3 regions of the Paenibacillus sp. FSL R10-2771 genome follow, and region 1 is predicted to be linked to each of the others. Evidence: predicted binding sites of a transcription regulator. Region 1 holds the regulator's gene; each other region holds the start of a gene.
What was found. The regulator Rex, encoded in region 1, represses fermentation and respiration genes when NADH is low (regulators of the CRP and FNR family bind a similar motif). The targets are predictions, from matches to a motif close to TTGTGAAATATTTCACAA.
Positions count from the first base shown of each region.

Region 1 (7,814 bases):
CCAGGAGGTCATGACGGCGCTTGATCAGGATAAGCATCTGCTGATTGAAGCAGGAACCGGCACCGGCAAATCGCTGGGCTATCTGCTTCCGGCCATTTATCACAGTGTCCGCAGTAATCAGAAGGTCATGGTCAGCACGCATACGATCAACCTCCAGGATCAGCTGCGTGAGCGCGACATCCCTCTTTTGACGAGTGTTGTGCCCTTTCCGTTCAAGGCAGCGATCTTTAAGGGGAGAGGACACTATTTGTGTCTCCGTAAGTTTGAACATAGAATTAATAAAAGGGACTTCACAAGTCCCAGGGAAGAAGCGCTTACGGCCGCGCAGATGATGGTCTGGCTGACCCAGACGGAGACCGGCGATGATGAAGAGCTGAACTTAAGCGGGCGCGGCGGTGATTTCTGGGAGACCGTAGCCAGTGATACCGACTCTTGTCTGGGACGCTCATGCCCTTGGTTCAGGAAATGTTATTATCACCGGGCCAAGCATGAAGCCGGGATTTCCGATGTGGTGGTGACTAACCACTCCAAGTTATTCGCAGATGTTAAGGCCGGGCATCAGCTGCTTCCGGCTTACGAGCATCTCATCATTGATGAGGCGCATCATCTGGAGGACATTGCCGGCAAACATCTCGGAATGCAGATGAAATATTTCACCGTGGCGCATACGCTCACCCGTCTGTACAAGGACAGCCGGAGCGGACAGCTGCCTGCCCTGCGCCAGACCCTGCAGTCGTCCGGCAGTGAGCAGGCTTCGGAATGGAGCGGTGTTATCGACCGGATCTATCCGGATCTGCTTACCGTCAAGGAGTCCTGGGATACACTTAGCGACAAGCTCTTCGGCCTGCTGCCTGAACGCAGCGATGCCGGAGCCGGTGAAGCCGGCCAGCTTGTCGCACGCCTGCAGCCGGGCAAGAAGCCCAAAGAGTGGGAGGAGCTGGCTGCTCTGGAGAATACACTCCATCTCAGCTTGAGTGATATCATCCGCAAGGGTGATAAAATGCTCAGTGAGATGCGTGATACGGACAGCCAGTCCTCTTCGGACAGTCTTGTGACGGATATCGGCGGGTTGTTCAAGGACCTGGCCTCCATCCGGGAGCAGATCCGTTTCTTTATGGGACTGAATGACGAGAATATCGTCTACTGGCTGGAGGGGAGCGGCAATTACCGCGGCAAATCGCTGCAGATGTATGCCGTTCCGGTGGATGTGAGCACCCAGCTCAGGGAGCTGTTCTTCGACAAGAAGAAGAGTATCATCCTGACCTCGGCCACCTTGTCTGTGGATAAGTCATTCCAGTTCATGATAGATAATCTCGGTCTTGGTGAGGCTGCAGAGCAGGGCCGTCTGATGACAGCCCTGCTTCCGTCGCCGTTCAAATACCGTGAGCAGGCACTGCTTGTCATTCCCCGTGATTTCCCGAGTGTCAAGGGAAGCATAGGGGATGCCCGCTTTGTGGATACACTGGTCCATTCTCTGGCAGAAACTGCCGTGGCTACCCGCGGGCGGATGCTGGTGCTCTTCACCTCCTACAAGATGCTGCGCCAGGTCTATGATCCGCTGAAGGAGGCCCTGGCTTCGCAGGATATCGCGGTGCTTGGACAAGGCGTAGAAGGCGGCAGTCGGAGCAAGCTGATCCGGCGGTTCCAGGACAGTACAGCGTCAGTCTTGCTGGGTACGAGCAGCTTCTGGGAAGGTGTAGACATTCCCGGTGAAGCTTTGACCTGTCTGGCCATTGTCAGACTTCCGTTCCAGCCGCCTAATCATCCGCTGGCTGAAGCGAAGTCGGAGCTGCTCCAGGCACAGAAGAAGAATCCGTTCATGAAGCTGTCCGTCCCGCAGGCCGTAATCCGCTTCAAGCAAGGCTTCGGGCGGCTGGTCCGCACCGCGCAGGACCGCGGAATCGTTATTGTATATGATACCAGGGTAATCGAATCTTATTATGGGAAGTATTTCCTGTATTCGCTGCCCGGTCCCAAGATGGAGCATATGCTGACGGATCAGATCGTTCCGCGGATTGCAGAATGGCTTGAAGAAGGCGGGGTTTAATAATCCGTCTCCGGTTGATATTATGTATAAGTAATTATTGTTCTGAAGTCCCGTGCTCCACTGCTGCTGCCCAAACGGGCAGTAGTACCCGGAGCATGGTTCCTATAACCGGCTTATCAAGCAGCATATGCTATCAAACCTAAGTGAATGCTTACGAAGCGAGTTTTGCGAAGTTGAATCAAGCAGCATATGCTATCAAAACTTTTAGGAGGAGAAAACATGAAATCGGATAAAATATCGGAGGCCGTCGTTCGCAGACTCCCAGTGTACCTGCGTTTCCTGAACGATCTCCAAAAACGTGAAATCTCAACAGTTTCTTCTCAGGAGCTGGGACAGAAGCTTGATCTCAACCCCGCCCAGATCCGCAAGGACCTGGCTTATTTTGGTGATTTCGGCAGAAAAGGCATTGGTTATGATGTCTCTTATCTGATTGAGAAGATCAGGCATATTCTCAAGCTGGACCAGCAGATTAATGTAGCTCTGGTAGGTGCAGGTAATCTTGGCCACGCCTTGTCGAATTACAATGCTTACTTGAAGGATACGATGAAGATTACAGCTGTATTTGATGCTTATGAGCCTAAGGTAGGCCAGCAGATCAACTCGTTGACTGTTCAGCCGATGAGTGAGCTGGGGGATACCATCCGTGCACAGGGCATCCGCATCGGGATTATTACCGTTCCGGACAGTGAAGCACAGAACGTTGCTGACATTCTGGTGGATTCGGGCATTGAGGCGATCCTGAATTTTGCGCCTGTCATTCTGAAGACTCCGGCCAATATCCGGATTCATGCCGCCGATTTCACTACGGATCTGCAGAGTCTGGCTTATTATTTGCATGACGGAAAGGACGAAGCTGAAGATGAGCAGCAATAAAACCATTATTAAAAACGGGCGTTTTCTGGTGCCTGGCAGCGAAGAGCCGGTGCTGAGCGGTTATATGACCATCGAAAATGATCTTATTACTTACATAGGTGAAGATAAGCCTGTAATTGAAGAGGATGCCGAGGTTATTGACGGCAGCCGGCTGCTGTTCATGCCGGGTCTCGTCAACACCCACGGCCATGCGGCGATGTCACTGCTGCGCGGCTACGGCGATGATATGGTACTGCAGGCTTGGCTGCAGGAAAAAATGTGGCCGATGGAAGAGAAATTCACCGGTGATGATGTGTACTGGGGAACCTCTTTGTCCGTTCTTGAGATGCTGAAGGGCGGCACTACGACCTTCCTCGATATGTATGACCATATGGACCGGGTTGCTGAGGTTACCGAGCAGTCAGGCATCCGTGCTGTACTTATGCGCGGTGTTATTGGCCTTTGTCCGGAAGAGGTGCAGAATCACAAGCTCGCGGAGGCGATTGCTTTTGCCCGGAACTGGCATGGCAAGGCTGACGGCAGAATTACTGCAATGCTCTCGCCGCATGCGCCTTACACCTGTCCTCCGGAGTTTTTCATGAAGTTTGTCCAGGCGGCTCATGATCTTGATCTGCCGATGCACACGCATATGTCCGAAACGCGTCATGAAGTGGAGCAGAATGTGGCCGATTACGGCCTGCGTCCGGTCGCTCATCTGGAGAAGCTGGGAATGTTCACCCGGCCGTCCCTGATCGCCCATGGTGTTCATCTGAACGATGAAGAGATTGAGATTCTGGCCCGCCACAATGTTGGTGTATCCCACAATCCCGGCAGCAATCTGAAGCTGGCCAGCGGAGTAGCCCGTGTTCCTGAGCTTCTTAGAGCAGGAGTTAAGGTCTCCCTGGGTACGGACGGTGCGGCAAGCAACAACAACCTGGATATGTTCGAAGAAATGCGGCTGGCCGCGCTGATCCACAAAGGTGTAAGCGGTGATCCTACAGCAGTACCGGCTCCAGAGGCGCTGCTGATGGCGACCGAATATGGTGCACAGTCTATTTTCCTGAACCAGGTAGGCCGGCTTGCAGCAGGGATGAAAGCCGACTTCATTGCGATTGATATTGATCAGCCGCACTTGCTGCCGCATACCGATCTTTTGTCCCATGCGGTATATTCAGCCAGTGCCAAGGATGTGGAGCATGTCTGGGTGAACGGCAAACAGGTTGTGAAGCACGGACAATGTCTGACACTAGATGAAGAAGCTATCCGCCGCAAAGCGCAGGAAACGTTCGAGGGACTGCTTAAACGGTAATACAGGTTTAAAGGGAAAGGAAGCTGCATGTTGAAGAAGAGGAGAAAATGGCTTCCGCTGGGGATTTCCCTGGTTCTGCTCCTTCTGTTCGGACTAAGCCAGTTTTATGCCTACATTATGAAGGATCAGTGGAACGAGCGGAGTGAAGCCAAAGAGATTGCCAGAGCGCGGGCCGGCTTAACTGAGGTAACCAAAGCACAGAAATCCGTCTGGGATGAAAATGCGATATACTGGGTGCTTACCGGAAAAAATGATGCAGGAACCGAGCTGATGGTTTGGGTCCGTTTTACCAAGGAAGGCCAGCCAGCCGGAGGCGCCAACGATTTATACGCGGAGGAGCTCAGCAAAGGGACTTCTGAGGCGCAAATCCGTGATATTATAGCTGCCCAGCTTCCGGGTATTACGATTAAGCGGCTGCTGCCGGGAGTGTATAACGGAGAATATGCCTGGCAGCTGTTCTACAAAAAGGACGGCAGGTTCTATTACAGCTTCTATCGCTTCACAGACGGCAGTGCCATCGGTGAAGGGTACAGCCTGCCCAACCGGTAAGCGGCAGCAAGAATGGTCTACAGCAGGAGCGGGAGGACAGTTGAACTGTTCTCCCGCTTTTTATATTAATATAAGCCGTAATTTAAAAGGTTCTTCAAGGGAGAGAACAATCAATAACTATTCTTGGACTTGTGGCCTACTTGGAGCTATGGCTTAATAATAGGGGAGGAATAGATGAATCCATTTCGATGGCATGACAGCTGGATAGCATTAATCAGTATATACGATGATGCATACCGGATTGTCATATCGGAAGTATTCATTCCCGGCATCTGCTTCATACATAATTGACATTCAGGAGGATCATAAATTTGGAAATTCTAGCCTATTTAGATCAGGCGGTAACGTTGTTCAAAGAGGAGCTGGGGGCAAATTTGTCCGGGATTTATCTGCACGGTTCGCTGGCCATGGGCTGTTTTCATCCGGATAAAAGTGATATTGATCTGCTGATTGTCGTACACGACAAGCTGCCTGTAGAGGTCAGCCGGAAACTGGCCAAGAAAGTGATAGCTTATCACGACAGTCTGCCGAACCGGCGCGGGGTTGAGCTAACTATTGTATTGAAGAAATATTTGAAGAACTTTGTGCATCCGACGCCCTTTGAGTTTCACTTCTCGGACTTTCATCTGGACCGGTACAGAAATGATGAGCATTATCTGTGTGGCGGGTTTGAGGACAGGGATCTTGCGGCTCAATTTGCCGTAGTCTATCAGCGGGGATTTATTCTGTACGGCGAGCCTATCCGCGAAGCGTTTCTGCCGGTAGACCGCCAATACTACCTCGATTCTATCCTTGGTGATATCGGAGATGCTGCTCAGCAAATCATAGATTCTCCAGTGTACTACACACTGAATTTGTGCCGTGTGCTGTATTTTGTGCGGGAAGAAGTTGTGTCTTCCAAAAAGGAAGGCGGGGAGTGGGGCCTGCAGCATTTGCCGTCCAGCTATCACGGGCTGCTGAAGCACTGCCTTGAAGAATATAGCGGTGTGGCGAGTGACAGCAGTTACGACCCGGAGTTATTAATTGATTTTGCAGAATACATGGCCGGCGAAATCAGACAGCACCAAGCCAAGGTGTAAATTCAAACTAACAATGAGTGAAGCGGACTGAGATTCCGTTATCTTGTTCATTTAAGCCCGAAATGGGGTGTATTTGTTAATTAACGGAATCTGAGTCCGCGCCAGCGGCAGACCAGCAAAAGGCGGATTATATTGAAGGGTCGACCTTAATAAAGAGGCAAAGCCCCTTCAGCTTTGGAACTGGAGGAATTAATGCGACTCCTAAGTCCATGTCCTACAAAAGAGAGCACCGCAGGCATTTATTTGCCTACAGGGTGCTCTTTTTCGATATCCTTACCGGCAAAGCTAATTCTGTACACATTTATTGCCGATAAGAAAGATAATCTACTGAAACATCCAGAAATTAGTATCAAAAATTTTAAATATATTCACACTTTTATGTAAAATCGTATATACACCTGTGATATACTACTACTTGTATCAGGACATGCTTAAGAGCATGTCAGTCTCGGAAGGGCGCTAGACACGCTAGATTGGTCATTATTATAGATTTATGTTCGGTCATTTTTGAGAGGAGGACGTTTCTTGAAACTGCGTCTTATGCCTGTACTGCTAACGTCTCTGCTGTCCGCTGCATTGTTATTCGGTGGCTGGTATTCGTACCGCCAGTTCGCTGTGCAGGAGCCGCTGCAAAAACTTGTATCATCCTATGAGGGAGTGAAGGATTCCCATATTAGTATTAAACGCAATGAGGTCACTTTGAAACTTGATTTGCAGCCGGGCACGAAATTACGTGAGCTCGTGCAGTATGTATCCAAAGAGGGCAGCTCAGCTATCAACGGCCGCACGCTCAAATTGGATGTCGAACAGAACTCCAGCGCTTTGCTGGATGAGTATTGGGATAAAGCCATGTTCTCGGTTGCAGAGGCGATGGAGAGCCGGAAGTATACATTAATCCCTGCCAAGCTGGATGGTCTGAAGACGCAAGACAGCAAGTACAGCGGGGTTATAGCAACAACGGAAATTGATGACAAGAATGTGTATGTGAGTCTGAGCAACGGTAAAGAGAGTAAGTTCATCATTCTGCCGCGTGCGGCGGCTACGATGGGAGTGTGGAACAATGCCTAAGTATTGGAAAGAGGTCCTGGCCGGATTTGTTCCGGTCATGCTGATTTTTATGGTTTTTGTCGGGATTAACATTTTCCCTGTAATTATTGCCTTCGGCATGGTCGCTGCCCTCCTGTTTATTGCCCACGCACGCGGCGGTCTGGCGGTAAATGCAGGTGCAGATAAGAAACGTAAGAAGAATGGGCCGTCCAAGCTGACTTTTGAGGAAATCGGCGGCCAGGACAACGCTAAACAGGAGCTGCGGGAAGCACTGGACTTTCTGATCCGGCATGAAGAAATCAGCAAATTCGGGATTCGCCCGCTGAAGGGGATTCTGCTGACAGGGCCTCCGGGAACCGGTAAGACGCTGATGGCCAAGGCTGCGGCACATTATACCAACTCAGTATTTGTGGCTGCATCAGGCAGTGAGTTTGTGGAAATGTATGTCGGTGTCGGTGCAGGACGTGTCCGCGATTTGTTCAAGGATGCCCGTACCCGTGCGCTTAAGGAAAATAAGCAAAGTGCCATTATATTTATTGATGAGATTGATGTCATCGGCGGCAAGCGTGAAGGCGGGCAGCAGCGTGAATACGACCAGACGCTTAATCAGCTGCTGACCGAGATGGACGGGATCTATAACAATGAAGCCCCGCGCATTCTGCTGGTAGCAGCAACGAACCGCAAGGAAATGCTGGACTCCGCACTGCTGCGTCCGGGCCGGTTCGACCGCCACATCCAGGTGGACATGCCGGACAAGAAAGGCCGCAAGTCGATTCTCGATCTGCATGCCAAGAACAAACCGCTGCATGAAACGGTAAGCTTGGATAAAATCGCCGAGGAAGCTTATGGCTTCTCGGGTGCACAGCTGGAAAGCGTGATGAATGAAGCAGCGATTTACATGATGCGTGAGAATCTGACCCAGGTAGAGCAG
Region 1 is NZ_JBBOBM010000001.1:2,245,997-2,253,810, forward strand. Features, by position in the region: gene dinG (ATP-dependent DNA helicase DinG) at 1-2,047, shown strand, start outside; gene NSU14_RS09520 (redox-sensing transcriptional repressor Rex) at 2,267-2,920, shown strand; gene NSU14_RS09525 (amidohydrolase) at 2,907-4,208, shown strand; gene NSU14_RS09530 (cell wall elongation regulator TseB-like domain-containing protein) at 4,236-4,757, shown strand; gene NSU14_RS09535 (aminoglycoside adenylyltransferase domain-containing protein) at 5,069-5,836, shown strand; gene NSU14_RS09540 (hypothetical protein) at 6,362-6,904, shown strand; gene NSU14_RS09545 (AAA family ATPase) at 6,897-7,814, shown strand, end outside.

Region 2 (7,814 bases), 240 kb from region 1:
GTCAACTCGCCATCCACACACGGCGCAATCGGCGATATTTACAATACTAATATCCCTTCATTGACACTGGGCTGCGGATCTTATGGACGCAACTCTGTATCGCAAAACGTGACTGCAATCAATCTGATCAACGTGAAAAGGGTGAACCGTCGTACCGTGAATATGCAATGGTTTAAAGTACCTGACAAGATTTACTTCGAAAAGGGATCCACACAGTACCTGGCCAAAATGCCTGATATCACTCGCGTAGCTATTATTACTGACCCTATGATGGTTAAACTGGGCTATGTGGAAAGAGTTGAGCATTACCTGCGTCAACGCCAGACTCCGGTAGCGATCGAAGTGTTCTCGGAAGTTGAACCGGATCCATCGACAACTACTGTAGAAAAAGGCGCTGCAATGATGAACAGATTCCAGCCGGACTGCATCATCGCACTCGGCGGCGGTTCCCCAATGGATGCTGCAAAAGGAATGTGGTTGTTCTACGAACACCCGGATGCAGACTTCAACGGCCTGAAACAGAAGTTCATGGATATCCGCAAACGGGTATACAAATTCCCTAAGCTCGGCAACAAAGCGAAATTCGTTGCGATTCCAACAACTTCCGGTACAGGTTCTGAAGTAACTTCGTTCGCAGTTATCACAGACAAGACAACTGGCAATAATACTAAGTATCCGCTTGCTGATTATGAGCTGACTCCAGACGTAGCTATTATTGATCCGGAGTTTGTATACAGCTTGCCGAAAACTGCTGTTGCCGATACAGGTATGGATGTATTGACACATGCAATTGAAGCTTATGTATCTGTAATGGCTAGTGACTATTCCGATGGTCTGGCAATCAAAGCCATTCAACTGGTATTCCAGTGGCTGGAGAAATCCGCACTGCAAGGCGACAAGCTTGCCCGCGAAAAAATGCACAACGCTTCGACTCTGGCAGGTATGGCTTTCGCTAATGCATTCCTGGGTATCAACCACAGCTTGGCGCACAAATGGGGCGGACAGTATCACACAGCACATGGCCGTACCAATGCCATCCTGATGCCGCATGTTATCCGTTACAATGCCAAGAAACCTACGAAGTTCGCTTCGTTCCCTAAATATTCGCACTTTGTAGCTGACGAACGGTATGCTGAAATTGCCCGTATCCTGGGATTGCCAGCACGCACTACCGAAGAAGGCGTAACCAGCCTGATCAATGCAATCCGCGACATGAACAAAAAACTCGGTATCGAAGAATCCTTCTCGGCTCTTGGCTTTGATCCTAAGGACTTCGAATCCCGTGTAGATTACCTGGCTGACCGTGCATTTGAAGACCAATGTACAACTGCCAATCCAAAAATGCCGCTGGTATCTGAACTTGCTGATGTATACCGCAACGCATTTTACGGAAGATTCGACAACTAATCTAAGATTGTCTGGCAAAGAATAAGGTTAAAGGTTAATATGGAACTGGATGGAAGTGACAAATATCACCGAAAGAGTGATATTTGTCACAGTCCTTTTTCAGAAAATAAACTAAAATGTTTATATAAACAACGATCCCAGTTATGAAGCCGCGATTGTGAATTTTATAACAACCAATAGCTATGGGATCACGAGACACGGGATTAACCTTCAAGCCCGCGATCTCTACAAATATACTAAATATAAATGGAGGGATTTAGCATGTCGGTGATTGAAAGAGAAGTACAAGAGGTTAAGTCGGGTTGGAGAAGTTTTACTAAGGGTACATGGGCTAAGAAAGTTGACGTTAATAACTTTATTGCCAAGAACATCAAGCCTTATGAAGGAAATGAAGAATTCCTGGTAGGTCCTACCAGCAACACCACTGAACTGTGGAAGATTATCTCCCAGCTTAGCAAGGAAGAAAGAGAAAGAGGCGGCGTATGGGATGTATCCCTCGATACTGTCTCCACGATCACTTCCCACAATCCAGGCTACATCGACAAGGACAAGGAACAAATTGTCGGCGTTCAGACTGATGCTCCTTTCAGACGTTCCATTCAACCGTTCGGCGGTATCAAAATGATGATCGACGCTACTAAAGCTTATGGCTTCGAGCTTCCGCAAAATATCGTTGACATGTTCACGAACATCCGCAAAACGCATAACCAAGGCGTATTTGATGCATATACACCAGACATGAGAGCTGTGCGTAAATCCGGCGTAATTACAGGTCTTCCTGATGCTTATGGCCGCGGACGTATCATCGGCGACTATCGCCGTATTGCCCTGTATGGTATTGATTTCCTGATTAAAGACAAGAAACAACAATTGACTGAACTTGAAGTAGATTCCATGACAGAAGAAGTGATTCGTCTGCGTGAAGAGCTGTCCGAGCAAATGCGTGCTCTGGGCGAACTGAAACAAATGGCTGCTGCTCATGGTCTTGATATCTCCAAACCAGCTAATAACTTCAAAGAAGCTACTCAATGGGTATACTTCGGTTATCTGGCTGCAGTTAAAGAGCAAAACGGTGCGGCAATGTCCCTCGGACGCGTATCCTCTTTCCTTGATATCTATGTACAACGTGATTTCGAAGAAGGTACTCTTACTGAAGAGCAAGCACAAGAAATCGTTGACCATTTCGTAATGAAACTGCGTATCGTGAAATTCCTGCGTACGCCTGACTATAATGATCTGTTCTCCGGCGACCCTACTTGGGTAACTGAATCCATCGGTGGTATGGCTGAAGACGGAACAACACGCGTAACTAAGAACAGCTTCCGTTTCCTGCATACCCTGTACAACCTGGGTCCTGCACCAGAGCCGAACCTGACCGTACTGTGGTCCGAAAAGCTGCCTGAAGGCTTCAAAAAATATTGTGCTAAGGTTTCCATCGAAACCAGTGCGATCCAATATGAGAACGATGATGTAATGCGTCCATACTGGGGTGAAGATTACGCAATTGCCTGCTGCGTATCCCCAATGCGTATCGGAAAACAAATGCAGTTCTTCGGTGCCCGTGCCAACCTGGCAAAAGCCCTGTTGTATGCAATCAACGGCGGTAAGGATGAAAAATCCGGCGCTCAGGTAGGTCCTGAATATCCGGCGATCACTTCCGAATACCTTGATTACGACGAAGTAATGAAACGCTTCAAACCAATGATGGAATGGCTGGCTAAGACTTATGTCAACACGCTGAACATCATTCACTACATGCATGACAAATATTCTTACGAACGTATCGAAATGGCACTGCATGACCGCGACATTCTGCGTACTATGGCTTGCGGTATTGCCGGTCTGTCCGTTGCTGCCGACTCCCTGAGCGCAATTAAATACGCTAAGGTTAAACCGATCCGCAACGAAGAAGGTATTGCTATCGACTTCGAAACTGAAGGTGAATTCCCTTGCTACGGTAACAACGACGACGCTGTTGACAACATCGCGGTTGAACTGGTTGAAACCTTCATGAGCATGATCCGTAAAAACAAAACTTACCGTGATGCTGTACCGACTCAATCGGTATTGACTATCACTTCGAACGTTGTTTATGGTAAGAAGACTGGTACTACTCCTGATGGACGTAAAAAAGGCGAACCGTTCGCACCTGGTGCTAACCCAATGCACGGACGCGACAAGAAGGGTGCACTTGCTTCCCTGAACTCTGTTGCTAAACTGCCTTACTCCGATGCACAGGATGGTATCTCCAACACATTCTCAATCGTTCCTAAGGCTCTGGGTAAAGACGAAGAATCCCGTAAGTCCAACCTGGTATTCATGATGGACGGATACTTCCACAACAACGCTCAGCACTTGAATGTTAACGTATTTAACCGTGAGCAGCTGATTGATGCAATGGATCACCCTGAGAACTACCCACAATTGACCATTCGCGTATCCGGCTATGCAGTTAACTTCATCAAGCTGACCCGCGAACAACAGTTGGATGTTATCAACCGTACGTTCCACGATTCCATGTAAGATTTGTTCTTACAGATCAAGAATTAAAATAAATCAAAGAGCTGCCGCCCTTGCAAGAGGGCGGTACACTCTTGTTTAAAAGTAATTAAAATTTTAAGCTTTTTGAAAGGATGACATCTCATGCTTAAAGGACATATCCACTCCTTAGAAACTTTTGGAACGGTGGATGGCCCGGGTATCCGCTTCGTGCTTTTTATGCAGGGCTGCCTACTTAAGTGTCAGTATTGCCACAACCCGGATACCTGGGGATTGAATGAAGGCAAGGAAATGACCGTTGAAGAAGTGCTGGCGGAAATTGAACCTTACCTGAATTATTATAAAACATCCGGCGGCGGTCTTACCGTATCCGGCGGGGAACCCACGCTGCAGGCGCATTTCGTCAAACAGCTGTTCACCGAAGTGAAGAAACGCTGGAATTTGCATACTACGCTTGATACTAACGGCTATAATGATGGTTCGAAAATCAGCGACTTGCTGGATGTTACCGATCTTGTACTGCTGGATCTGAAGCATATCGATGATGAAGCTCATATTAAGCTGACTGGCAAATCCAACGACCGTACCTTAAAGCTTGCCCGCTGGTTGTCAGATAATAACCGTAAAATGTGGATTCGCCACGTATACGTTCCCGGCATTCATAATAAGGAAGAGGATCTGCAGAATCTCGGCCGGTTCATTGGCACCCTTAATGGAGTAGAGAAGTTCGAAATCCTGCCTTATCATGTAATGGGGATTTATAAATGGAAAGAGCTTGGCCGTCCCTACGAGCTTGAAGGGGTGGAGTCACCGGACGAAGAAGAAGTGCAGCGTGCATACCGGCTGATTGAAGAGGGCCGTAAACAGTCTGCTCTGGTATAAATTCATACACAATATATAACGTAAGCGGAGCTTCCAATCTGAGGAGTTTCGCTTTTTTGATGTACGGTGAAATGAGTTCAACATACATAGTAAAGTGTGAAATTGATGAAAATGCAAATTGTATGTATAAGTAATCTGACGCAAGAAAATAGAAAAATACCTCTTTTCAAGTTGTCGTGTAATGAAATATAACTCATTTATGTCACTAAATACAACTGAATTCGCTTACATTAGAGTATTTTATCCCTATTGTAGATGAATCTTAACCTTACGATTACAATCAGGGTTTTCTATAATAAGAGTTGTAAGGGAAACAATTAAATAGGGAGGGTCACCCGTAATGAGAAAAAGCTTAACTATGCTGTTGTCCCTGATGTTCGTTACCTCAGCGCTGCTGACAGGTTGTGGAGGCAACAATAACAATGCTGCTGCAACGGAAGAACCGGCTGCAACGAATGAGGCCGCTGCAACCAATGCTGCCGCAACCGAAGAACCGGTTAGTGCTGAACCTTTTGAAATGACGGTCCGTCATACTCAGGTAGGTGCAGATAAACAGAAACGTCTGGCGATCCTGGAGGATGTAGTCGGCAAGGTACAGGAAGAAGTACCGGGACTAACCTTCAAGCTGGATGGAGTAGATTCGGATGTAAACCGTAAAGAGAAGCTGCGCGGGGAAATGGCGGCCGGTAATCCGCCGGAGATCTTCGACCTGTTCGGCAGTCCGGATTCCAAGATCTATGCCAAAGAAGGTAAGCTGCTCGATCTGACCCCGATCCTAGATGAACTAGGCATTAAAGACAAATTCTCCAATCTGGATCCATTTACTTACGAAGGAAAAATCTACGGCCTGCCAATCGGCGGCTCAGGTGAAGGGTTCTTCTACAATAAAGAATACTATGACAGCAAGGGCTGGAAGGCTCCGGCCACCTTCGCTGAGCTGGAACAGCAGCTGGCTGATATCAAAGCAGACGGCAAAGTGCCGCTTGCCGGTGCTTCCAAGGCTGGCTGGGTACCACTCATGCTCGCCAACCATCTCTGGTCACGTTATGCCGGACCGGATGTTACAGCGAAGTTCGCTACTGGCGAAGCTAAGTGGAATGATCCTAATGTAGTCAAAGGCTTTGCGAAATACAAGGAATGGGTAGACAAAGGCTACTTCAAGAAAGGCGAGCTCGGCTTCGAGTATGCTGAATATACAACCCAGTTCACCAGTGGTGAAGCGATCCTGATGTATGACGGCACATGGAAGTCCTCTGTATTCAAAGCCGGACAATCCGGTGAAGGTCTGATCGGTAAAGTCGGTTTCTTCAACATTCCGGCGGTAGACGGCGGAGTGGGTGATCAGACGGCACTCATGCGTGATGTGAACAACGGCTATGGCTTCTCGGCATCTGCAGGTGAAGATGAACGTCAACTCGCTGCAGTGAAATCATTCATTAAGAATATGTTCAATGAAGAAATGCAGCTGCGCGGTCTGGTGGAAGATGGCGTGCTGCCGGCTATGAAGATTGATCAGGCGGTACTGACTGAGAATATCACCGATGATCTGATGAGTGAGATTGTAGCAGTACTCAACAGCTCCCAGTCCTCCTTCCCGGCATTTGACTCTCTGGTGCAGGCAGATGTGACTACCGAGATCAGTAATATCCAGATTCAAAGCCTGATTGGCGGACAGACCACTCCTGAGAAGATGGGCGATGCGCTTCAGAAAATTCAGGAAGAAGCCAACGCAGCAGTAGAATAAGAGGCGGTAAATTGAATGTACCCTGGTGCTTGCTCCAGGGTGCATTTTTAAAGTGAGAGATGTCTAAGCAATTTGGAGGTAGTCATGAATAAGGCACTAAGAAATCCTCTGGTGTTCATTCTGTTCGTTATACCGGCACTGGTTCTGTTCATTATGTTCTTCATTTACCCCATTTTCAGTTCACTCTACTATAGCTTCACCAGCTGGAACGGTGTATCCGATACAGTGAAATACGCCGGACTGGACAACTTCAAAAAAGCCCTGGGGGATGAACGCTTCTGGGTTTCTGTTAAAAATAACGGCTGGTTCATTCTGTTTTCCGTATGCATTCAGGTGCCGCTGATTGTCTTCTTCTCCTTATTAATCGCTAATGTGAAGAAGCTGAAGGGCCTTTACAAGACAGCAGTATTCATGCCATCCATTATGTCTACTGCAGTTATCGGTATTCTGTGGGGCTTCATTTATGAGCCGAATATCGGCTTGTTCAACAAAGTGCTCGGCCTTGTCGGCATTGAGCCTGTCTACTGGCTATCAGATGAGCGGTTCGCCATGCTGTCAATTCTTATAACGAATGCCTGGCAATGGACCGGATTCTACATTGTAATGGTGCTGGCGGCCATTCTCTCCATCCCCGGTGAACTGGATGAGGCTGCGGCCATCGACGGCGCTACGGGCTTCCAGCGCGCTACACGCATCACTTTGCCGCTGATTGTACCCATTATCTCGGTAGTAATCATGCTCTCTATTGCCGGAGCGATGAAGGCCGCAGATATCGTCATTGTTATGACCAAAGGCGGCCCGGCAGGTTCAACTGAGGTTATGGCCACCTATATGATTAAATATGCGATCACCAATTTCAAATATGGGTACGGCAATACCATTGCAATTCTGATCTTTATGTTCACGCTCGTGGTTACAGCTCTCTATCAGCTGCTGTTTGCCCGTCGTAATGAAAGGATTGAATACTGATGCCGCGCCTCAAGAAAAGCTTACCTCACGTTGCCCTGCTGGGATACCTGATCGTTGTACTCTTTCCGTTTCTCTTTGTCCTGTTCTCCTCGGTGAAGAAGGATAACAATGCGATCGCCCTGAATCCGTTCGGGATTCCGAAGACATTCGAATTCTCGAACTACGTTGAAGCATGGGTGAACGCCAAGATCAGCACATACTTTTTTAACAGCTTATATATTTCGATCCTGTCATCGGTGGTATCCATTCTGTTGGCTTCTATGTTTGCCTTCGCGGTTACGCGGATGCGCCAGGGAAAATGGAACAAGATTCT
Region 2 is NZ_JBBOBM010000001.1:2,001,267-2,009,080, forward strand. Features, by position in the region: gene adhE (bifunctional acetaldehyde-CoA/alcohol dehydrogenase) at 1-1,407, shown strand, start outside; gene pflB (formate C-acetyltransferase) at 1,669-3,930, shown strand; gene pflA (pyruvate formate-lyase-activating protein) at 4,051-4,788, shown strand; gene NSU14_RS08315 (ABC transporter substrate-binding protein) at 5,129-6,532, shown strand; gene NSU14_RS08320 (carbohydrate ABC transporter permease) at 6,617-7,501, shown strand; gene NSU14_RS08325 (carbohydrate ABC transporter permease) at 7,501-7,814, shown strand, end outside.
Region 2: the regulator Rex is predicted to act here: its motif matches at 1,563-1,580, upstream of pflB (formate C-acetyltransferase).

Region 3 (7,814 bases), 5.0 Mb from region 1:
TCCTGCTGGAACACAGTTGATGTGGCAATGACGTTCAAGGACGGGATATCTGCGCGCCAAGTTTGATCTGTAGCCTTGCGCAGCCATTTGAAGTGCTGGGTAATCATCGAATCAACAACTCGCAGGAACGCTTCATAGCTGGCGAAGAATCCGTGACGTCCGGTCAATACATAACCTTCGAGGAAGCCTTCCGCCTGATGCTCGGATAATTGGGAATCAATGACACGGCCGTAAGGAGCCAGGAATTCATCCTGCGGTTCCTGGATGGAATCCATCCACTGGCGTTTCGTTACCTCAAACACAGGTCCCAGACGGTTCGACATCGTTTCATCCGGTCCGAAAATTCTGAAGTTGCGGTTCTCTTCGTTGAGCGTTACAACCTCCTTCAGGTATTTGCCCAGTACAGCCATATCCTGCGCGATCACTTGACCCGGTACGGAATTATCCAGTGCATAGTTGCGGAAATTCGGCTTGTGCAGATCTTTAATCAGGTTACCGGCGTTCGTTACAGGGTTCATCCCCATACGTCTGTTACCAGTAGGCAGAATCTCAGCCAGATCAGCGTTCAAACGGCCATTCTCATCAAATAATTCTTCAGGTCTGTAGCTGTTCAGCCATTCGAGCAATGCAGGCGCATGCTTCATGTTCTTCTGATCTACCGGAATCGGCACCTGATGGGCCCGGAAGGAGCCTTCATTCGGCACACCGTCCCACGCTTTCGGACCGGTCCAGCCTTTAGGCGTACGGAAGACCAGCATCGGCCAAGCCGGGCGTGTGGTATCGTTATTTTCACGGGCATTCTTCTGAATCGCTTCGATCTTCTCAATAATGGTGTCCAGAACCTTAGCCATTTCCGGATGCATCAGATCAGGATTCTCGCCTTCCACGAAGAACGGTTCCCAGCCGCTTCCTGCAAAATAAGCCGTTAACTCTTCTCTGGACATCCGGGACAGAATGGTCGGGTTGCTGATCTTGAAGCCGTTCAAATGCAGAATCGGCAGCACCGCACCATCTGTAATCGGGTTAATAAACCGGTTGGAGAACCAGGAAGCCGCCAGAGGTCCGGTCTCTGCTTCGCCGTCACCTACAACAACTGCCGAGATCAGGTTCGGATTATCCAGAACTGCGCCCACACTGTGAGACAAGGAGTAACCCAGCTCGCCGCCTTCATGAATCGATCCTGGTGTTTCTGGGGCAGCATGGGAAGCCACTCCGCCCGGGAAGGAGAACTGTTTGAACAATTTCTTCAGTCCAGGGATATCCTGAGTGATCTGCGGGTAGATTTCGGTGTAGCTTCCGTCCAGATAGGAGTTCGATACCATAACCTGGCCGCCATGGCCCGGACCTTCAATATAGAACATATCCAAATCATATTTAGTAATTACGCGGTTCAGATGCGCATAGATAAAGTTCTGCCCAGGGATTGTGCCCCAGTGTCCGATCGGCTTCACTTTTACGTCTGCGTCCTTCAAAGGTTCTCTTAACAACGGGTTATCCTTCAAATAGAGCTGACCCACGGAGATGTAGTTCGTTGCGCGCCAGTAGGCGTCAAGCTTTGCCAAATAAGTTTTAGAAGAATAATCCACCTGTGCGATTGATAATCCCATTTCTTCCACTCCCTAATTTTTATCTTTGTATTTTGAATGTATCACTTCTACAGTTACATCATACTCCTGACTTTAATAAATTCAATCTTTTTAGCAATTGATACGGTCCAATATTGTGAAATTTTGAACATAGTATGAAATCGGGAGCAATAAATTTATATATAACCTTTATTTTATGATTTATGTAAATAAATTCTAATCAAATTTTCGATGAAAAAACTTCTAAAGCATCTCCCTTCTGGACATCACCATTCCAAATACGGTATCATTTTGTGGGAATTACTTACAAGTTTAAATCATAAGCATATCACCCAGCTGCTATCAGGAAGGAGAACAGATATTCGTGAGAACTTCATCCACCCCCTCCCGATCCCGTATTACGGTAAAAGTGACCCTTACAGGACTTATCCTTCTTGCCGCAATCGGCCTGTGCCTTTGGACAGGGTTCGGTTTATTTTTAGCCAAAAGCGGGTACCTTTATCAAAAAGGAATCGTCCGGGCCTTAAATGCAACCTATCAATCTGAATTTGTTATCGTGTCTAAAGAAGGATTAAATGAGGACGGGTATCAGGTGTTTAAGGCATCGCCGGCGAATGACCGCAGCTTGGTATTTACGGTAAGCCGCACCAACGGCCATGTGGATGGCGGTCTTCCGCTTAGGAGACAGCTCAGCAACAATTATGAGGAAACCGCTCAAAAGAAGTATTATCCTCTTCTGGTTAAGAAATATTTTGGCATTGAGCTGCAGGATATTCCTATGTCTATTTATCGGGGAACCCGTTCGTCCCGGGAGATATCTGATGAAAATTACGTAGCGGTGAACCGGGCGAATCTGGACGAGATCGCCTCCAAAGCCAAAGCATTCTTCAGTGAAGCAGAAAGCCACCGTCTAAAACAACTTTTTCTCCGCTTTGAAGATGACTTGGGCGTTTCCTCCGAAGATGCAGGCATAGCTATTCAGCGGCTTGAATTGCCGGGCTTTGATTTTAAAGTAGGAGAGCACTGGAAAAAAGGATTCCGGCTTTTGAGTGAAGAGGAGCTTAAACAGAAAATCGTAAGTCAGGCTGGACGGGGGATTGCCGATCGGGTGGCCTATACTTTTGATACAGAATATCCGGACTTCAGCGGGAATTTCGCAATAAAGTTTACAGGGAATGATCTGAACAGCTTTGAAGCCTATGTGTCCGCCCACACAATAACAGCAGAGAAAAGGGAAGATGCTCTTGCTGAAATTTATGAGGCCTACACCAGGGTGATTATTTTTATCCCTAAGCTGCCTCTTAACATGACCGCTCTTCACCTGAAGTACGAAACCAACACAGAGACAGAGTCAGTAACCCTCAAGAAAGAAGAGATAAGTAAAGTCAGCAGCCTGGCTGCCCTGAAAGAGCTGTTCAAGCATTCCCAACAAACCGTAAACCCTCGCTAAACCGAGGCTAAATTATATGCAGACCCCAAAAAGACCGGGAAATTCCCGGCCTTTTTTTCGTTAATGAACAGACACGAACGTGTTGAATTTCAGATACTGGTAATGGAAGCGCATATGCGAGAATTCAAATGGCGTCCCGTTATCCAGGAAGAAGATCCCTTCCATGATTCCAACAGGCTCATTCTCCTTCAAGTGGAGCAATTCCTGATCACTAGGCAGCGAAGGCTCGGCAAAAATAGATAAAAAGGATTTGGTAACCGCCAGATTGCGCGACTCCTCCAGATAATGAAAGATCGATCCTTCGATAATCGCCATATCGAGATCCTGTACAATTTTAATCGGAATATATCCGGTCTCAATCATAAAGGGCTCCTCATCAAACAGGCGCAGGCGGACAATCTTATATACGAAATCATGAGGCTGCAAGAATAAATCACGCTGAAGCTCTTCCGTGGGCCGGATAACCTCGAAGTTCAGTACTTTGATCTCCGGCTTCTTGCCATGCATTTGAAAGTTGTCGGAGACCCCCAGATTAGAGCCCTCGTAATTAAAAATCGAATCGTTTTTTATGTACAGCGGATTAATAAAGGTTCCCGATCCGCGTTTCTTGAAAATAATGCCGTAGCTCTCCATCTTGGTCAGCGCACGCTTAATGGTACTGCGGCTAACCTGATACGTTTCACTGAGACTACGCTCATCCGGCAATCTCATATCAGCAAACCGTCCCGCAAAAATCTTCATTTTGAGGTCATCAATAATTTGCTTATAGACAAATTGTGTCATGTAGTACTCCTTCGTCGGGTCGAGCCTAAACTTCAATATTAAATATATCATATTAGGATGAATGATAGCGCTCAAATTTCAAACCTGAAACCCCGCCTGTCAAACCGCGTACATAGAACTGGAAATAAATATATTACCAGGGGGAAATACAAAATGAAGAGAAAATTTGTTATCGGACTTATTATTGCTTTTATGGCACTAACGGGCTGTAGCTCAAATAAAAACACGGCAGAGCCATCGGCGACTACAGCAGCTGCTCCGGCAGAAACACAGGCATCCTCAATTCCTACCGAGGCGCCAACACCTGCACCTAAAAAATTGTCTGATACAGAAGCTGTGGCGCTTGACTACGTTAACATTTTCTTAAACGGATCGGATAGTGAAGCAAAAAAAACCTTCATTACAGACAACGTCTATCCGGATGCCCAGCCGCTGTTTCAAATGATTCAATCCGTAGAAACACCTGATGACCAGAAACTTAAGAATCCCCAGGTTCTCGAGTCTACACATTATTCTGATGAAGGCGGTATGAAAGTTGAGGCCGTGTTAATCCAAGGCCAAAAAGCCTCTAACCTCAAAAGCGAATTGATCGTTCTTATCAGTGACCTGAAAATTATCTGGGCAACAGATTCATCAGACCAGGAAACATTCGGCGAAGCAAGAAAGGTCTTCAAAGAGCCAGTCCCGGAAGCTTCGTTATCAACCGTACCTGCTCCTAGCGAAATGTTAAGAGAGATCCGGAATTTCGTAATCTCCGACGTGTGGAACGAGGGATTTGTTGACATCCATTCGTATATTAATAGCGGGACCGGCAGTACAGGACAGAGTCTGGATATCAATTTCACCGTTGAGCAGCTGGCCAAGACCATGGATAAGAAAAAGGAATACGACAGCTATATCACCGGTCTTGATTCCAAGTATGATTCTCTTAAACAGGTCTGGACGAAGCTTTCCTCCGAAACTGATCGTCTATACAGCCTGGTTCAACAGAATCCGCCCAAAGCCAACGATACCACCGCGAATTTTGATACCGGAATCTTCAATCAGTATTTGGAGGCCTTTGAGAAGGAAGTAGACGCCGCAATCAAATAATTGCTAATTAAAAATGCAGTCCATCTCCTTGGGGGGAAAGGACTGCATTTATCTATAGATGCTTATTGATCAATGCTCCCCATAATCATATCCATGAGATTACCCGGTTCCAATATAACAAACACCTATAAAAATATTATATTGTTTGCTTTTTACACTAAAAATTAGGGTTTCTTAGTAGGCCGAAACTGTCTTATAATGAGATTGGGCGGGAAATTCCAACCGTTTGTGAACGCGTGTTTACACTCCTGCCTGTCATCCACTTTGTAGGAGGAATGGTTATGCAATACGGTCATTTTGACGAAAAGAACAAAGAGTATCTCATCACGAAGCCTAATACACCTGCCCCTTGGGCCAACTATCTTGGCTCGCCGGAATACGGCGCGATTATCTCAGGAAATGCCGGAGGCTACAGCTTCGTGAAGTCCGGGGCCAACGGACGGCATCTCCGCTACCACTTCAACTCTAAGGACGAGCCGGGACGCTACATTTATGTAAGAGACCTGGAGAACGGGGATTATTGGTCCGGCTCCTGGCAGCCAGTGGGTAAAGATCTGGAACAATACCAATCGGTATGCCATCATGGAACCGGATACACGAACATCGTCTCGGATTACGATAACATCCATACGGAATCGTTATACTATGTGCCGCTGAACAAAACCTACGAGGTATGGCGGATGAAGGTGCGTAATGACGGCACCAAACCCCGGAAGCTGGCTCTCTTCGGTTTTGCCGAACTGACCAACAATAACAACTACGAGCAGGATACCGTCAACCTGCAGTACACCCTGTTTATCTCACGCACCTACTATAAGAATAATATGATCCTTCAGGTCATCAACGAAAATATCCCCGAAGAGCAGAGCTGGAGATTCTTCGGCGCAGCCGGCGCGGAAGTTACCGGTTACGACGGCGACCGCGATACCTTCCTGGGCGATTACCGCAGCTACGGGAACCCGGCTTCCGTTGCGAACGGCGAATGTTCCAATTCACTCAACTACAATACCAATGCCTGCGGCGCCCTGCAGATCAATGTGGAGCTGCAGCCGGGAGAAGAGAAAGAAGTCGCCTTCCTGCTGGGACAGTATGATGAGCAAGGTGCGTCTGAGATTCTGAGTCACTACAAAGATTTGTCTGTGGTAGAGAAGGAGCTCGAAGAACTGAAGGCGTTCTGGCACAGCAAGCTTAACCGCTTCCAGGTTCAGACCCCGAGCGACAATCTGAACAATATGATCAACACCTGGAATGCTTACCAGTGCTTCATTACCTTCATCTGGTCGCGTGCTGCCTCCTTCCAGTACTCCGGTCTGCGTAACGGGCTCGGCTACCGGGATACCGTGCAGGATATTCAAGGCATTATCCATCTGGATCATGAGATGGCCCTTGAGCGCCTACGACTGATGATTTCAGCCCAGGTCTCCAATGGCGGCGGACTGCCACTCGTCAAATTTGATCATAATCCAGGCCATGAAGGCACACCGGACGACCCGGAATACGTGCGGGAAACCGGACATCCCCATTATCGTGCGGATGATGCCCTATGGCTGTTCCCGACGGTTATCAAATACTTAAATGAAAGCGGTAACTGGGGCTTTACGGATGAAGTAGTTCCTTATTCGGATAAAGGCGAGGATACCGTATATGGACATCTGCGCCAGGCCCTGCAGTTCAGCCTGGACCGCATGGGTGCACACGGGATGCCGGTTGGGCTGCATGCCGACTGGAACGACTGTCTGCGGCTTGGAGCTAAAGGGGAGTCTCTGTTCGTTGCCTTCCAGCTGTATATGGGCTTCAAAATATTCATGGAAATTGCCCGGAATAAAAACAAGCCGGAAGATGTAGAGTGGGCACAGGCGCTGCTCGAAGAGCTGGACGGCAATATTCAAAAGCATGCCTGGGAGAATGACCAGTTCGTCCGCGGGTTCACCGAAGACAACTATACCATCGGCTCCTGGGAGAACGATGAGGGCAAAATCTGGCTGAATCCGCAAAGCTGGGCGGTTCTCAGCGGCGCTGCCCGTCCGGAACAGGCCAAGCTCTCCATGGATAAAGTGTACGAGAATCTGCGGACCGATTACGGCTCTATGATTTTCTATCCGCCGTTCCGTAAATACGGTCTGCCTGTAGCGCTAATGGCCCTCTTCAATGCCTCCACCAAGGAGAACGGCGGGATCTTCAGCCAGCCGCAGGGTTGGCTGATTCTGGCCGAGACGATGATCGGCAACGGCGACCGCGCGTTCGAGTATTTCCTGAACTGCAGTCCGGCCAGCATGAACGATCAAGCCGAGGTCCGCAAGCTGGAGCCATACGTACATGGCCAGTTTGTTGAATCCAAGGACAGCCCGTACCAAGGCCGGGCACATGTCCACTGGCTCACCGGCACCGCCTCGACCGTTATGGTCTCTCTGGTAGAGGGCATTATGGGGGTTCAGCCGCAGAAGGATGGCCTCCGCCTGAATCCGTGCGTCCCTTCCGAATGGACAGAATTCTCTATGGTGCGGGAATTCCGCGGCAAGAAGCTGAACATCCGGGTTGAGAACAAGAACGGCGTGCAAAAAGGAGTATCGCATATCGTCATTAACGGCGAAGAAATTCAGGGCGACCTGATTCCGGTTACCCAATTGGCGGCAGAGAATGATGTGCTGGTTGTTATGGGATAACGTTTAGGGATAGACAAGGAGAGCGGACCGGTTACGGACGCTCTCTTACTTTTTGCGGTATAGCAGACATTTCCTCTGTGGCCCCCGCAGACTCCGGTCTACTTCAATATCTTATTCAACTCCGCAGCTTGTTTCTTACTGTTCAATCTGGCATAGAAGTAGAACGCAATTGTATGCAGGACAACGGATAACAGTAGCATTGCAGGCAGCCATGGTCTGATATGGTTGAACATATCTACA
Region 3 is NZ_JBBOBM010000001.1:7,229,429-7,237,242, forward strand. Features, by position in the region: gene NSU14_RS31235 (phosphoketolase family protein) at 1-1,607, opposite strand, end outside; gene NSU14_RS31240 (hypothetical protein) at 1,951-3,036, shown strand; gene NSU14_RS31245 (GntR family transcriptional regulator) at 3,097-3,819, opposite strand; gene NSU14_RS31250 (hypothetical protein) at 3,973-4,911, shown strand; gene NSU14_RS31255 (GH36-type glycosyl hydrolase domain-containing protein) at 5,193-7,574, shown strand; gene NSU14_RS31260 (hypothetical protein) at 7,673-7,814, opposite strand, start outside.
Region 3: the regulator Rex is predicted to act here: its motif matches at 1,721-1,738, upstream of NSU14_RS31235 (phosphoketolase family protein).